Regions from separate parts of the Paenibacillus sp. PK3_47 genome, predicted to be linked through region 2. Evidence: predicted binding sites of a transcription regulator. Region 2 holds the regulator's gene; the other holds the start of a gene.
What was found. Region 2 encodes LexA, which represses DNA repair genes until DNA is damaged. Its sites were predicted from a motif close to CGAACATATGTTCG; they were not measured.

Region 1 (7,789 bases), 1.2 Mb from region 2:
TTTTTCGTCACCTGCAAACCAGTTGTAGACATCCCACCATATTCCGGGAATCTCTACACCCTGGCGCCACTGCCGCAGCTGCATAATGAGCATGCGCAGGGTCTGCTCCGGATGGCCTATAAAGCTAAAGTGCAGAGCTTCGCCCGCATCCGTCTCACCTGGAGTTACTGCCGGAGGGAACCCGGCAAGTGACTGCTCCTTCAAGGCATCGGGGAACATGCCGTGCAGATGGCGGATGATCTCTGATGGCAAGAGCGCTTTGCCTTCTTCATCTGCAGAGGCATAGCTGATCCATAATTTCCGGCTCGCTGTCGTCAGCGCATTATAGATAAGGAAGCGTTCATCCAGCAGCTTCCGTGACGAGCCGGGGGACAGCTCCATTCCCGCGTTCTCCAGAAGCAGCCGCTCGCCTTCTGAAAGGATACCGTCTTCTTTGAATTGTGCCGGTACCACCCCTTCGTTAAAGCCCAGCAAAAAGGCATACTTCACGCCCGATACCCGGGTCCGGTCCATCGTCCCTACCAGTACCTGATCCAGCGCTGGCGGGACAAGCCCCATCTTCAGCTCGGCAAGTCCGGTCTCCAGCACACCGGAGAACAGCTCAAACTCCAGCCTTTCCTTGCCCATCATCTCAGCAATCTGGTCCAGCAGATCAAGTACTGCACCCCATAACTGGGTATGCTCACGGGCCTTTTCAGGCTCACCCCGTTTCAGTGCCTGCGCACCCATCCGCTCCAGCTTACGCGCTGCATCTGTCTCCTGAAGCAGCAGGAACACGGCTGTACACAGTTCCAGACCGCTGCGGCTTTTCTTCACTCTTTTCTCAAAGGCATGCAGGGGAACCGTGATACTCTCCCGGCACTGCTCCATAAGGAGCAGCTGGGCTTCATCTACAGCCTGACTGCCTTCCAGCGACAGGCTCGGAATCCCCTTCCACGACCGTCCGTCGGTCCAGCGGTAACCCTGAATGCCGCAGGCCAGGACGTAGTTCTCCAGCTGGTCCATGTCCTGACGCGTAAGGCTGCCGTCCAGCGGAAGCAGAAGTTCTGTTTTGACGCAGCGGAACACATCCTCATAACGCCAGCGGCGGCGGATGACATCAAGCGCGGAGCGGATAAACTCCACCAGCGGATGATGCAGCTCATTCACCTTCTGGTCAAGGAAGAACGGAACTCCATAGTCCTGGAATAATGGAGAGATCAGCTGTTCATAATCACCGATATTGCGCATGAACACGGCCATTTCGCCGTACTTTGCCCCCTCTTCGCGGGCCAGCCGGATCATTTCGCGCAAGGCACCCTCCACTTCCGTCCTGCGCGATGCGGCGGAGCTGATTGTGATAGCCTCAGCTGCCTTATCCGCATCCCCGTTCCAGCGGAACCGGCGTCCGAATCCGCGCTCCAGATGAGCCAGTGCCGGACTTTCCGCAAAACGCGGAAGCACCGGCGGCGCCAGCAGCTCGTCCCAGACCGCAAGGCCCATCTCCTCAGCCATTCCTCGCAGCTTCATGTAAGTTACCGCTGCAGGATGGAACAGCTCCAGTTCATGCGGAGCCATCCCCGGCGGATAGATCCGGTCAAGCGTAAGCGCCACTGTCATCTTGGAGGCGTGCTGCATAAGTTCCCGCAGGACCGTAAACTCCTGGGCAGTAAAGCCGTGGAAGCCATCCACCCAGATTTCGGCACCGCGGACAAAGGAAGAATCGGCTATCCGCTCCGCCAGCTCGGCCAGCCGGTCCTCCTCATCAATGTACAGCTGCGACATCTCTTGTTCCAGCTCACTGAAGACGATGTGCAGATCATCCAGCTTGCCGGCAAGAATCGGGCTGTTCCCAATGGACTCACGCATATTGGACAGCTGCTCCTCAAGATCGGCAGCGCCCAGGCAGCAGCTTTTGAGCTCGGTATGCAGGCTGCTCAGCCGCTCAATAAAACCGGGTCTGTCCGATGACGCACCGAACAGCTTCAGCTCTTCCTTACGTCGGCTGACAATTTTGTAGATCAGCATTTTTTTGCCTTCTTCGCTAATGGGCAGACTGGCGCTGCCTCCGGTCTCCTGCTTTACCCGGTAGGCCAGCCGTGAAAAGCTGAGCGTCTGGGCACGGATGCTCCCTTTCACGTTCCCGGCACTTAAAAGGCCCTGTTCCGCGCCGAACGAGCCCTGCTCGGGAACCAGCAGAATAATCGGCGTCCCCATCGGCTCCGCCGAAAGCTGTGCGGAGACTGTCTCCCGGATCTTCGTAGTTTTGCCGCTGCCCGAGCGGCCGATCAAAAAATGAACCGTCATCACAGTAGACCCCTTCCGTGGCCAAATCTATAAACATATCATGTATAAACATTATCACTTGTTCAATAATCCGTCCCAACATTATACCATATCCCTTCCAAGCGGAACATACGTTTGCCATTGTTTTCAAATTCCAGCTTGTACACGGACTGCCCCAGACCCGCCAAAAAACACAAAGAGGCACACGCCTCGATCTGCGTGTGCCTCTTCTATCGATAATACTCACAGCCACTCCCTGGTCTGCTTGTTACTTCTTGCTGCGCACCTCAAAAATCGCAAATTTCAGATAGTGCCCTTCGTCCACACCGAGAATCTGCGGATGGTCTTTGCCGGCAGCACGCCATTCCACGAGTCTCAGCACTTTGCCTGCATCCTTGGCCGCTTCGGCGATGGTATCCAGGAACAGCTGCGGCTGCATATGGTACGAGCAGCTTGCCGTCACCAGATAACCGCCTTCGTTAACCAGCTTCATGCCCTGAAGGTTGATGTCTTTATAGCCGCGGCAGGCTCCCGCAACAGCGCTTTTGGTTTTGGCAAAGGCCGGAGGGTCCAAAATAACAACATCCCATGTGCGTCCGCCGCCCGCAGTCATCGGCTTCGCCGTGTCGGTCTTGGCTGCCGGCTTGCCGCCTGGTTTAGTGTCCGCCTTGCCGGTTGCCCGCTCCGAGCGTTCTTCCAGGCCTTTGACCTGGTTGCGCAGAAAAGCAAAGGCATCGTCCACCACAAATTCCACCCGGTCGGTGAAGCCGTTCAGCTCAACATTGGCCTTGGCGCTTTCAATCGCATGTGCGGAAACGTCGAGACAGGTGACCTTCTTCGCGCCGTATTTGCAGGCATGCAGCGTAAAGCTGCCTGTATGTGCAAAGCACTCCAGCACTGTGGCTCCATCCCAGTAAGGGAAGGTAACCGGCTTGCCGCTCTTGTTCACAGGAAGAGTCTGCACTGAACCATCCTCTGTCTCCACTTCCTGCAGCGTAATGCCGCTGCGTCCGCCCCAGCCTTTGATCAGCGGTGCAATGGAAGCGCGGTTCTCACGCTGGTCGAAGAAATATCCTGTCTTCTGGCCTTCTTCGATATCGACGATAACCTTCAGGCCGTTCTCGCTTACCGTGATATGGCGCGGGCATTCACCGTACAATACCCCTGTTCTCTGCTCCAGGCCTTCCAGCTCACGCACAGAAACATCGCTGCGCTCAAAAATACCGCGCGGCGCCATTACCTGCACCAGTGCGTCGACAATCTCGTTCCGGCACTTGTCCATTCCCAGTGTCAGCAGCTGCACAACCAGCACGTCACCGAAGCGGTCGATAATCAGTCCGGGCAGAAAATCCGCCTCTCCATATACAAACCGGTAAGCATCTGCTTCCGGCAAAAAACGTTCCCGGTGCTGCAGGCAGCTTGTAAACCGGTCGACAAAAAAGGCTGTATCCATGGCCGCAAGCCTGCTCTGGGATATAATTCTGACCCGGATCTGTGAGGCCGGATTGTAATAACCGGTAGCCAGATACCTCCCTTGATGATTGAGCACGTCTACCAGATTGCCGGCCTGCGCTTCCCCGTCCACTGAGGCTACTTCGCTGGCGAACACCCACGGATGTCCCTGCTCCAGTCTTTTTTTGCGGTTTCGTTCCAGAATAACCGATGCCAATGACTTCAACTCCCTGTTCTTGTTGATGATTTCATACATGTCCACTGCATTCTTTTCATATATTGGTGTACAACCCCCGTTCAAAGGAGCTTGTCCTTATGATCCGTGACCTGCTGTTCCCTGTCATATATGGTCTTGTTATTTTTCTCGCCGGCATGAAGCTGATGGAAGCCGCTCTGGCCAAGCTCGCCGGCCCGCTGCTCGTGAACAGCCTGCATAAGGCCACATCCACGCCTCTAAAGGGACTCATCGCCAGCAGCCTGCTGTCGGCACTGCTGCAGAGCAGCACAGCCGTCACCGTGCTGACGATCGGTATGGTGAACGCAGGGCTGCTGAATTACGCCCGGACACTCGGCATTATCCTCGGCAGCAACATCGGCACCTGCCTGACCACCGAGCTGATCGGATTGCAGATCAGCTCGGCGGCAGCGCCGCTGCTGACGCTGTCGCTGTGCCTCTGGGCAGCGGCGGTGATGCTTGGCGAGCTGCCGCCCCTCCACTTGCGGGCAGCAGAGGCCTGCCGCCGGATCTCCGCGCCGGTGCAGTTCATCAGCCTGGCAGTGGCGGGCTTTGCGCTTGTCCTGTGGGGCATCTCGGTTATGCAGTCGATCGGGCCTGCACTGCAGAGCAGCGGACTGTTCCGCTGGTTCCTGGATCATGCCGCCACGAGCACCCTCTGGGGCCTCGCTGCCGGAGCCTGCCTGACCGCGATGGTACACAGCAGCGCGGCGGTTATCGGCATGGCGATGGGCCTCGCTGCAAGCGGGACACTGCCGCCGGAGCTTGGCATCGCCATTGTGCTCGGCGCCAATATCGGCACCTGCGTCACTGCCGTAATTGCCTCCATTGGAGGCTCCCCTTCAGGCAGCTTCGTCGCCTGGTCACATGTGGTGCTCAATGTCGGGGGAGCGCTGCTGTTCCTGCCGTTCACCGGACCGCTGCAGAGCCTGGCTGCCTGGATCGGCGGAGGCCCTGCCGCCCAGCTTGCCCATGCGCAGACCATCTTTAACGTCGTCTGCTCCCTTGCGGCACTGCCGCTCTGCTACCTGCCGCTGTGGTCAAGACTGGAGAAGCGTCTCCAGTCTTAACAGCTCCCGGTTCATAAGACCCTTAATCCCCAGTCTTTTCAATCGCTGTACTATTATACTTCAATCGGCGCCGCAGTACTAATGCATTTCCCTTTTAAAAAATGCTGTAAAACCTCGACCCGTCATAAAAGGTTATCACCGTGGCAGCAGCGGCAATGAGTGCAATGATCCCCAAGGCAAGATAATCGTTTCTGGTGAAGGGACGGGCCCGGTACCAGGTCCGTTTCCGCCCGGCCCCGAAGCCCCTCAGCTCCATGGCCGTGCTGATTTTCTCGATCCGCTCAATGCTGCTGAGAATGAGGGGCATCAGAATGGACACCACATTTTTCAGCCGCTTGAAGAGCTTCTCTTTCCGTGAAAGATCGATTCCCTTTGCCTGGGCGGCAAACGAGATATTTTCATAGTCACGCTGGATATCCGGAATATAGCGCAGGGCAAGCGATACCGAATAGGCGATTTTATAATTAACCCCGACACGGTTCAGCGAGGAAGCAAACTCACCAGGGTCTGTCGTCAAAAGGAACAAAAGAGCCATCGGGATGACAACCGCATACTTTAAACCGATATTAAACTGGTAGAAAAGCTGCTCCGCTGTTACTGTATAGCGGCCGGCAAGATGAAGAAGATCATGCCTGCTGCCGTATATGCGCGTCCCTTCCAAAGGAGAGAATACAAATATAGCGATCTGGTTAAGCAGAAAAAAGAACAATATAAAATAAAGCACAAAAGCGTAATCCTGAAAACGGACTTTCGAGATTCTGAAAATAATAACACCCGACAACAACATCAGCAGCAGGCCTCTGGTGTCATAGGTAATCATCGCCGATATCGACCAGAGGGCAAATACAATCAGTTTGGTAGCACCTGTAAGCCGGTGAACCGGTGAATCCTGCTTCGTAAACGTCAGCATTCTGGCCTTCATCCGCGCCGGGCCCTCCTGTCATAAGCGATAAAATGGCGGACAAAATCCCTGGGCTGCTCCAAGCCTGCCTTTTTTGCCAGCCCGAATAGCGAGGTCTCCTTCAGACGGGCACGCTCCACAATTTCCCTGTCCGTCAAAATCCGCTCCGGCCGGTCGTCAGCCAGCTTGATTCCGTCAGCCAGAACAATTGCCCGCTGCGCGTACTCCAGCATCAGGTGCATATCATGTGTGATCATGATGACCGTAATCCCCTGATCTCTCAGCCCCAGCAGAAATTCCATCATTTCGTTGTAATGCCTGTAGTCCTGTCCGGCGGTCGGTTCATCCAGAATAATTACCTCAGGCGCAAGCACCAGAATGGAGGCGATGGTGACGCGTTTTTTCTGTCCGTAGCTGAGTGCTGAAACCGGCCATTCACGGAACTTAAATAACCCGCACACCTTAAGCACTTCGTGGACACGATTGCGGATCACGTCTTCCGGCACCCCTCTCAGCTTGAGCCCCAAAGCTACCTCATCGTATATAAGTGTCCTGGAAATCATGTGATTAGGATTCTGCATTACAAACCCGATATGCTCCGCACGCTGCTTAATCGTATCTGTAGCGAGATCACGCCCATTCAGCAGAATCATCCCGGATGACGGTTTGTAAAAGCCGCAGATCAGCTTCGAAACCGTGGACTTGCCTGCGCCGTTGCGCCCCGCGATACAGAGCATTTCACCCTTTCCTGCCCGGAACGAGAGCCGCTGCAGTACCGGGCTGTTTTTTTCATAGCCAAAGGAAAGATCTCTTAGCTCTAGCAGCGCTTCAGGCTCATGCTCTCCGGGCAGCACACTGCTGCCGTGATACCACTCCCGGAGCTTGCCTGCGCTGTCTTTCAGATTGATATGGTCCAGGTGCTCGGGATGCATATCCGGGGTGATAGAGCAACCGGCGTACCTCAAGGCCGTAAGATACAGGGGTTCCCGGATTCCTGCATCCCTAAGCCGGGGAGAGCTCAGAAGTTCAGCCGCCGGCAGGTCTGCCGCGATCGTCCCGTCAGTCATAACAATAATCCGGTCCACACTCCGGTGCAGCACCTCCTCCAGGCGATGCTCGATAATGACCACCGTCTTCCCGGTTTCCTGCTGTACACGGTCAATCAGTTCAATAGTCTTGGCGCCCGTATAAGGATCCAGGCTGGCCAGCGGTTCATCGAACAGCAGAATGTCAACATCGCCGACAAGGACACCGGCAAGCATGGTTCTCTGCTTTTGACCGCCGGACAGCTCCTGCGGTGATGCTCCCAGCAGCTCATGGATATCGACAGCCCTCGCCGCTGCGGTTACTTTATCAGCCATTTCCTGCTGCAGCACCGACTGGTTCTCCAGCGTGAAGGCAATGTCCTCACCGACTGTAAGCCCGACAAATTGCCCGTCCGGATCCTGCAGTACCGTGCCGACCATTTCTGACAGTTCCACCACACTAAGCTCCTTCGGTTCCCGGCCCATGATCCGCAGGCTGCCGCTCATCTCTCCAGCATAAACAAAGGGAATCAGGCCGTTGATGCAGTGGGCCAGCGTGCTTTTTCCTGAACCGGAAGGCCCGGCAATCAGCACTTTTTCCCCTTCCCTGATAATCAAACTAATCCCGCGCAGCGTGGGTTCCGACTGGGCACGGTAGGTAAAGCTGAAATCCGTGAATTCAATTACCGGTTTGTTCATTGATGACCTTCCTCTTTTAGCTGTAATCGTAATCAGTATCGTAATCTGCGTTATCTCCTATTACAACAGAAAAACCGGTGATAGTCACCGGCCTGCTGTTAAATCTTATTTCAGTTCAGACTGCTTAAGCTTCCCGGCTTTG
Region 2 (7,789 bases):
AAGCACCAGCATTTCATTACAGCCGTCAAGCTCTTCCCCGCCAAAATCCTCTCCCGTAAGCGGCACCTGTTGAATCATTGTGCCCATTGCCCCGTCAAGGATCAGTATTCGTTTCTGCAAGCTTTCAGCAAGTGTATATTTAGCCACTTCATATCCCCCCAGAAAAACATTAGAGTAAGTTTAGCAGAATAAAGCGGAATCGAACAGCCTTCCAGCCTTTTCTGCATTATAGTTTATTGTTATAATGCCGTTTTTCATCTTTTTATGGCAGCACTGAAAGCTCTTTGGACGGCATGGAATGCTGTGTCCGTGCTGTTACATGTGAAGTAACCTTGTATGTGCCTTCCTGGTTAAGGCTTCCTTCCGCTATATATGTACCGTTACCTGCAGATTCTCCTGCCAGCTCCAACTTTTGCGTTTCATCCCCGGAATTCACAATCTCAAAAACCACCTCTCTGGCATCATCCACCGGTTCCCCCTCCTGGGTAACCACTGCCTCGAAGATTACCATCTGGTTGACAGAAATATCCGCCGGACTCCAGCTCAGCTCCACCTTGATAGGCTCCATGGATACATCTGCTGCTGTATGCATATGGTCATGTTCACTGTTGTTACCGGAACAGCCGCCAAGCACCGTTATTGCAGCAATACTTATCAGAGCCATCCATTGTTTCGGTTTGTTCATCCGGATTCCTCCCGAGGATAAGGTGATGTACATTGGACAATCTTGCGCTTGACCGGTCGTTCCATAGAACTTACATTATGCGTCACTCATTCTTCTACTTATTATACACAACATAGTCGCTTTTTCGGAGATGGGATTCTATATTGCCTATATTTTTGTGACCAGGATCATATACAGATATATTCCAGCCGCTCTTTATATAGAAAAAGGATGCCCCTCAAGCCGAACGGCTCCGGGACACCCCTTGTGTAAATAATATTATAAAGTTTGCACCAGCGGGAGCAGCTCAGAGAGATGCTTGATCTCATAGTCCGGCTGAATCTCCGGGTTCGGAGTTTTGCCGGTACGGTTGATCCAGACGGTTGTGAGACCAGTGGTCCGCCCGCCGAGAATATCCGTCGTCAATTTATCGCCGACCATCATTCCCTGTTCAGGGGAAATATCAAGCAGGGAAAGTGCATGCTGGAAAATTTCCTTATCCGGCTTTCCTTTGCCGAAACTGCCTGAGATGACAATGTGGTCAAAGTAAGGGATCAGGTCAGGCACTCCGTCCAGCTTCTCCTGCTGTAGGGCAGGACAGCCGTTCGTAAGCAGCAGCAGCTTGACTTTACCTTTCAGCTCATCCAGAATCTGCAGTGTTTCCTCATACATGTAAGGCCGGTTACGGCGCTCAGCAGCAAATCTGGAGGCCAGCGTATCCGCCAGTTGTTCATCATCTACGCCAAGCGACGCCAAACCTCTGCGCCACGATTCCTTCCGGTAACCGGGAGCAAGCTGCTCCAGCTGGCGGAATTCCTGCTGCTCGCCGGCCGAAAAATTCGCCCACAGCGCTTCAAAAGGATTAATACCGATCATTTTGGTAAAAGGAAACGTCTCGTATGATTCATAAAGGCTTCTTGCTTCCCTGCGGACGGCAATTTCCAGTTCTTTGGGGTCAATGGAATCTCCCGCAGCTTCACAGGCATACTGGAATGCTTCCTCAATACTCCGCTCATCCCAAAGCAGTGTATCGTCAAGGTCAAATAGTACGGCGTTAATCGGCATTATCGTTCTCCCTCTCCCTGTGCTGGTTCTACTCGTGCACTACTTCAATATTGTTGGACTTGGCGAACTGCGCAAGGCTTGCACCCATCGCCTCAGTGTCATAACGGTTAATCAGTTTGGAGAAAAGCCATTGCTTGCGTTTGCCTTTGTACTTCAGAATTACAACATTGCGGGACAATGTGATTTTCTCAATTTCTGAAGCCTTCAGAAACCGTTCGCGGTTGTATTTAATTGTAGAAACTCTATCGCGTTCTACCTTCAAATACGGTCTGCGGAAGAACAACAGCGCCGCAAGTGCAAAATACAGCACTACCCCCAGCCAATTCGCCAGAACGCCCTGTCCCTGCACCTCATCAATGGAACCGACCACCCAGAACATGATTCCAAGCAGCATTAGCACTACCGGAAATACAATGTTGCGGCCCTTAAAAACCTCAGTGCTCTTGGCAGCTGATTTAGACGAAGCAGCATAAATGGAGTCCTTCCCCTGCTTCTTTCTTTGCTTGTTGACCTGCTGTGTGTTGCGTTGAACCATTCTTTCCCAAGAACGGGCCATCTAAGTTCCCCCTAGTCATTCTGAAATATCTATGAAAAAGACAAAAGGTTACTGTAACGGTCCCTTGCTGCCTTGTCCATTCCCGTCTTCATCCACAATCTCAATGGTATCCAGCTGGGCGCGGAAGTTGCGGCGGATGTTGCCCAGATAGATTTCGCGGAGCTTGGCGCGTTCTGCCAGTTCCTCTTCAGTCAGGCCGTCACTTTTCTGCTTACGGGCCAATTCGTTGATGCGTGCGACCAATTCATCAATATTCAATTCTTTTCCCTCCCTATAAATATCATTTTAACTTTGCCATGAGAAAAAGAGCTTGTCAAGGTTTGCTCCCTGAAAGCTCTTAGAGATTAAGTATAACAGACACTAAGCATTAATACACAGGCAAAGTCAGAACATCCCCGGCCTTGATCCTGGTATCTTTCAAACCGCTGGTTTGTTTAATTCCTTCTATATAAACTGCGGTCTTCATATTGGAGGGTTTGTTCTCCAGTGCAATACTCCACAGTGTATCTCCTCGCTCGACTACAACCCGCTTGCTCTCGGTAATCAAAGATGTTGAACCTGCGAACACATTGCCTACAACAGTAAAGCCGGAAATTACTAACATGAGCACCAGCACAAGCTTAACAAGGCTAACCTGGCGAAGCACTCTCATAATTGATGTTAACTTATCAACAGCGGAACCTTTAGTTTCGTTCATATAAGCTGAAGCGGAATGATTACTGGCAGCCTGCACCTGACGGGGTTCATCGTAAATGCTGCGGTATGTACTGTATTTTAACATAATTATCGGCCTCCAAACACTTGTTCTTACTTTCGAAAATAATATAACACGAACATGTGTTTTGATCAACAGTTTTTTCGAACAGCTGTTCGCAGTTTTGTTTTTGCCAAAAATGCAGATAGTTAGAACTTATGTTTGTACGAACGGCAGTTCTATGTTATAATTTTCCCAAACATATCATATGGGGTTGATTCCGATGTCAAAGATCTCGAGTCGCCAGCTGGCGATCCTGGAATTTATACGTAACGAAGTCCGCAGCAAGGGATATCCTCCTTCCGTCCGGGAAATCGGCGAAGCTGTAGGCCTGGCCTCCAGTTCCACTGTGCATGGTCATCTGGACCGTCTGGAGAAGAAAGGCCTGATCCGCCGCGACCCGACCAAACCGCGTGCCATTGAGCTGCTAGGCCAGGAAGATTCCGAGAATGTGCATCAGTTCGTTCAGACAGTTACCCGGATCCCTGTCGTCGGTAAAGTCACCGCCGGTTTACCGATTACCGCAACTGAGAATATTGAAGACTATTTTCCGCTCCCTACTCATTATGTAGGGGATAACAAGGTATTTATGCTTTCTGTCCTCGGAGACAGTATGGTTGAAGCTGGCATCATGAACGGCGATTATGTCATCGTCCGCCAGCAGCAGACTGCTGACAATGGTGATATTGTTGTTGCCATGACAGAAGAAGATGAAGCAACTGTCAAGACCTTCTACAAGGAACGTGACCATATCCGGCTGCAGCCGGAGAATCCGGCCTACGAACCTCTCCGCCTTAACCGCGTAACGATATTAGGCAGAGTCATCGGACTTTTCCGTGACATCCACTAAAAATTAACTCTCCCTGAAGACTGCACCGCCTCCCTGGCGAAGCGGTCTTTTTATTTTGCCAATATCCTGAAAGTTCCTGAACCGTAAAGACTCCCGGCACATATCCTGTTAACAAAGGAGTGCTGCCCCATGCCTAATTACCGGATTATTGTCGACCTGTCCCAACGAATGCTGTATCTGCTGGATAACGATAAGGTTACCCGGGGGTTCCCGGTCGGGATCGGTAAGGTCCTCACTGCCTCCCCTGTCGGCGAATACACCATTATCAATAAGCAGCCTAACCCCGGCGGGCCTTTTGGCGCCTTCTGGATGGGATTGTCCAAGCCGCATTACGGCATTCACGGAACGAATAACCCTGCCTCTATCGGGCACATGGTGTCACTGGGCTGTATCCGGATGTACAATGAAGATGTAGTGGCCCTCGCTGCGATCATTCCTATTGGAACACGGGTAACGATTCGGGAATAAATCCAACCTCATTGTACCGACGCGGGGCTGTTTATTCCGGAATAAGCAAAAAGGCATCCCGCAGGATGCCTCATCATACTTAAATATCATTTTACAGTTACAGGATACTGCGCAAGAGTCTGCTCGCGACACGGTTTAAGCGCAATGCTTCTCTGATCGATGCTCTGGCTGCCAGCAGTTCACGTCTGGCCCGGCTGGGATTCGGGATCCGGCGCAGGTTCTCATTGATTTCCTCAAGTCTTTCCAGCAAAACCGCACGCTGTGCCTGCAGCGCTCTAAGCGCCCTGCGTATTCTTGCACGTTCAGTCTGTGTCATCATTACACCTCTTTTACTTTTGATAGTATAAGAGATGCAATGCCAACCTTCTGTGCCTGTGTGATCCGGCAGTTTTCTATTTAATAGTGACAGTTAACTATGAACAGACATGTACAGGAACTGTTACTTCGTAATAGACAGACGCACGCGAAACTCAAATTCATCCCGCTGATACAGCATCCCCGCAATCATCACATCATCCGGCGTCCATCTCTGCACAGGCCCGGCATAGTCAGCAATGACATGCGGGCGTCCGTTGACCAGTTGCACGACATAAACTTTTACCTGGGCCAAGGCCGCAGTGAACAGATCTGCATCGCTTTCCAGCACTTTGTATGGAGCTTTCACCGGAACTCCCCCTTGCCTGCGGATTCGTAGGTACTGCGTATTTCAAGGTTTTTGGCGTGTATGTACAAATCCAGAGCAACAATTCCTCTGCGGGCCAGCTTCACAAACAGAATAAAAGCGTATACACATGCCGCCGCCGTAACCAGCCATATCAGTATAGAGAATAGACCTAATCCACTCAGAAAAAAAGCACCGGGATACACCGACATTTCACATACACTCCTTTGTCATCAGTACTCCCAATATACCTGATATGGGACATTCTGTAAATGAAAACGCCCTCTCCCCGCCAGGGAAAAAGGACGTTTTCTTCTATACGATCAGAACGATGTGACAGCAAAATAGCAGACCAGGATGACAATCGATAAGGTCGAAGTCAGCGACAAAAAGGTGAAAAACGAGTTCCAGCTGTTATTTTTCATCTGTTTTGTACACCACCAGTATTGTGCTTCGTTGGTGCTCTGCCCCGTCACGCGATGATTTCACCACTGAACCGTAACAGATATTCACCACCTGCTCCTCACTAAGTCCTTTAAGGAATTCATTGGCCTTATTCTCCGCATAAAAATTATCGCCATCGACAAACTCTTTTACCTGAATCATCACGTTCTCCTTTAATTATAAAGATCTGAAATGCGTATTTACGTTTGGATAGGAACACTTGTTAACGAAACCAGCGAAATGCACATGGCGCATCACCCCTTGGCACAGATGATAAACAAGCAGCAAGGCACCCCGCAGTCTCCTGCAAAATGCCTTACGTTCAGCCTAGCTTAACATCAAGCGGGTCACGGGTCAATTGTTTTTCATACACTATTTTACAATAAGTCGCTTACGCCTTTACTTTGTCAATGATTGGTTATTCTTTAGGAAGCTGTTATACTGTTGTGAAGGTCTCCGCAGCCGGAGGTCTTTATTTGTACATCCTTCTCAGCGGAGAGGCTGTGCCATTAATGATCAGGAGGGATACACATGTTACAAAGGGTTAATCCAGCAGCAAGGGATGTTGTTCTTAGAGGGGGTGAAATCTACTATGAACCGTAGTCTACTCTATCAAAGCTCAAGAACCCAGCTGATTCAGCAGCTGATTTATTTTGACGAAGAGAGAAACGGATTTCTTAATTCTTATTGCAATGGCAGCACCAGGCTTAAAAATAGTGCCGAAGAATTGATTAACAGATACTGCGCCGCTCTGGAGGAGCTTCTGTCCGATTTCAGCGAAGACAAGCTCAATTCACGCGTATTAATAGGAAGCAGGCTGAACTTGCGTTATTTGGAGGACGGCTATACGGACACTCATACGATTGTGTTTCCCGCTTACACCGAACCGTCGGCAGGCAAGATTTCCTTATTATCGCCTATGGGAATGCAGCTGCTGCTCGCGGAGTGTAATACAGAATATCTTCTCGAGGTTCCATCGGGAAAAATTGCGGTGATGATCGACAGCATAACCTATGAGAACGGCGGTGAGGTTGAAAAGGCTATTTAAACGTTAAAAGTTACACTGGTGAATAAAATTTGTTTGCGTCTGGGCCGGGTCCGAAGGATCCGGCTTTATCGTTTTGCGGCTTAAAAAGCTTGCATTATTTGCTTCTCTTGCTGAATATCCTTTTAATGATCATCTGGGCTATCCCTCCTGCCACAACCGTCAACTGCCCTGCAAGGATAACCAGCTTTTCAGTTTCACCAAAATGCCGTGCCTGCAGCCCGATACCGGCGAACCATACCAGAAAGCCAAGCAGCATCACAGCATATCCGATATATTTCATATGACGCCTCCTGACATTTGGATAAAATAACGTATTTCAATTGTATCAAACAATTAAATTAATTGGGTCTGAAATCAATAATCCGGGTAAATTGTTTTCAGTAATATTTAAGGGGGAAAAGTTTTGAAGAGGCCATTTTATAAACAATGGATGTTTTGGGTCATTGCCGTAGTTATCGTAGGGGTCATTGGATGGTCAGTCGGAGGTGAAGACACTGCTGATCAAGCTGAACCCGCGGCTACTGAACAAGCACAGCCGGATGTTAGCGCAACCGAAGCTCCAGATCAGCCAGCTGCTGAGCCAGCTTCTACTGAAGCACCGGCGGCTTCACCAAGCGCTGACTCTGCACCATCCGGAGCGCCATCCATCCATTGGGAATCAGCAATTAAGCAAATCGCCCAATCCGATACAGAAGCCACTCAAAAGGCCGATGCTGTTGAAATACTGGCCCGGGACTATCAGCCTTCTGCCGAAGAAATGTCGGATTTCCAATCACAGATAGTTGAGGAATTCACCGCTCAGAATTATTTGTCCCAGGTAGAAGACGCAGAATATATGCTGACCAATATCTTCAAAGCAGTCGTTGTGGAACGGGCCAACGAAGGAACGCCTGCCGGCGATTTTGCCTTCGATTTTTATCAGAACTCCAAATATGTGTTACGCGGTGCCGACACTCCTGACAGCGAAGCTGTAAAAAGTAATGAGGAGCAGATGCAGGCAGCGCTGGATAAAATGAAGTAAATGAAACCCCGGGATGGAAATCCCGGGGTTTGTTTAGTTTACAGAATTCATGAATTGAAATTGAAAATATTAACATTAAATTATAAAATTAAACAAAGGGGGTTTTATCAATGAACTTTGTGCAAGTCACGCTTGTTGGATCATTCGGCCTTGTAAATATCTTATTGGGAATCATCATTGTCAAGCTATTACTTACAAGAAAATTGCCTAGTAATAATTACACTCCCTTTGACTACATCACGGCCCATTCTCTTGTCG

Region 1: the regulator LexA is predicted to act here: its motif matches at 2,390-2,403, upstream of addB (helicase-exonuclease AddAB subunit AddB).

What each region holds. Positions count from the first base shown of each region.
Region 1 is NZ_CP026029.1:1,062,964-1,070,752, forward strand. Features, by position in the region: gene addB (helicase-exonuclease AddAB subunit AddB) at 1-2,286, opposite strand, end outside; gene C2I18_RS04925 (class I SAM-dependent rRNA methyltransferase) at 2,534-3,934, opposite strand; gene C2I18_RS04930 (Na/Pi cotransporter family protein) at 4,033-5,022, shown strand; gene C2I18_RS04935 (energy-coupling factor transporter transmembrane component T family protein) at 5,117-5,944, opposite strand; gene C2I18_RS04940 (ABC transporter ATP-binding protein) at 5,941-7,647, opposite strand; gene C2I18_RS04945 (ECF-type riboflavin transporter substrate-binding protein) at 7,758-7,789, opposite strand, start outside.
Region 2 is NZ_CP026029.1:6,627,266-6,635,054, forward strand. Features, by position in the region: gene metH (methionine synthase) at 1-87, opposite strand, end outside; gene C2I18_RS28765 (FixH family protein) at 263-685, opposite strand; gene C2I18_RS28770 (HAD family hydrolase) at 944-1,729, opposite strand; gene C2I18_RS28775 (hypothetical protein) at 1,758-2,285, opposite strand; gene C2I18_RS28780 (DUF896 domain-containing protein) at 2,334-2,543, opposite strand; gene C2I18_RS28785 (LysM peptidoglycan-binding domain-containing protein) at 2,653-3,066, opposite strand; gene lexA (transcriptional repressor LexA) at 3,263-3,889, shown strand; gene C2I18_RS28795 (L,D-transpeptidase) at 4,019-4,357, shown strand; gene C2I18_RS28800 (hypothetical protein) at 4,455-4,676, opposite strand; gene C2I18_RS28805 (hypothetical protein) at 4,797-5,021, opposite strand; gene C2I18_RS28810 (hypothetical protein) at 5,018-5,230, opposite strand; gene C2I18_RS28815 (sporulation protein Cse60) at 5,433-5,624, opposite strand; gene C2I18_RS28820 (GreA/GreB family elongation factor) at 6,055-6,510, shown strand; gene C2I18_RS28825 (hypothetical protein) at 6,605-6,790, opposite strand; gene C2I18_RS28830 (hypothetical protein) at 6,941-7,531, shown strand; gene C2I18_RS28835 (DUF3951 domain-containing protein) at 7,642-7,789, shown strand, end outside.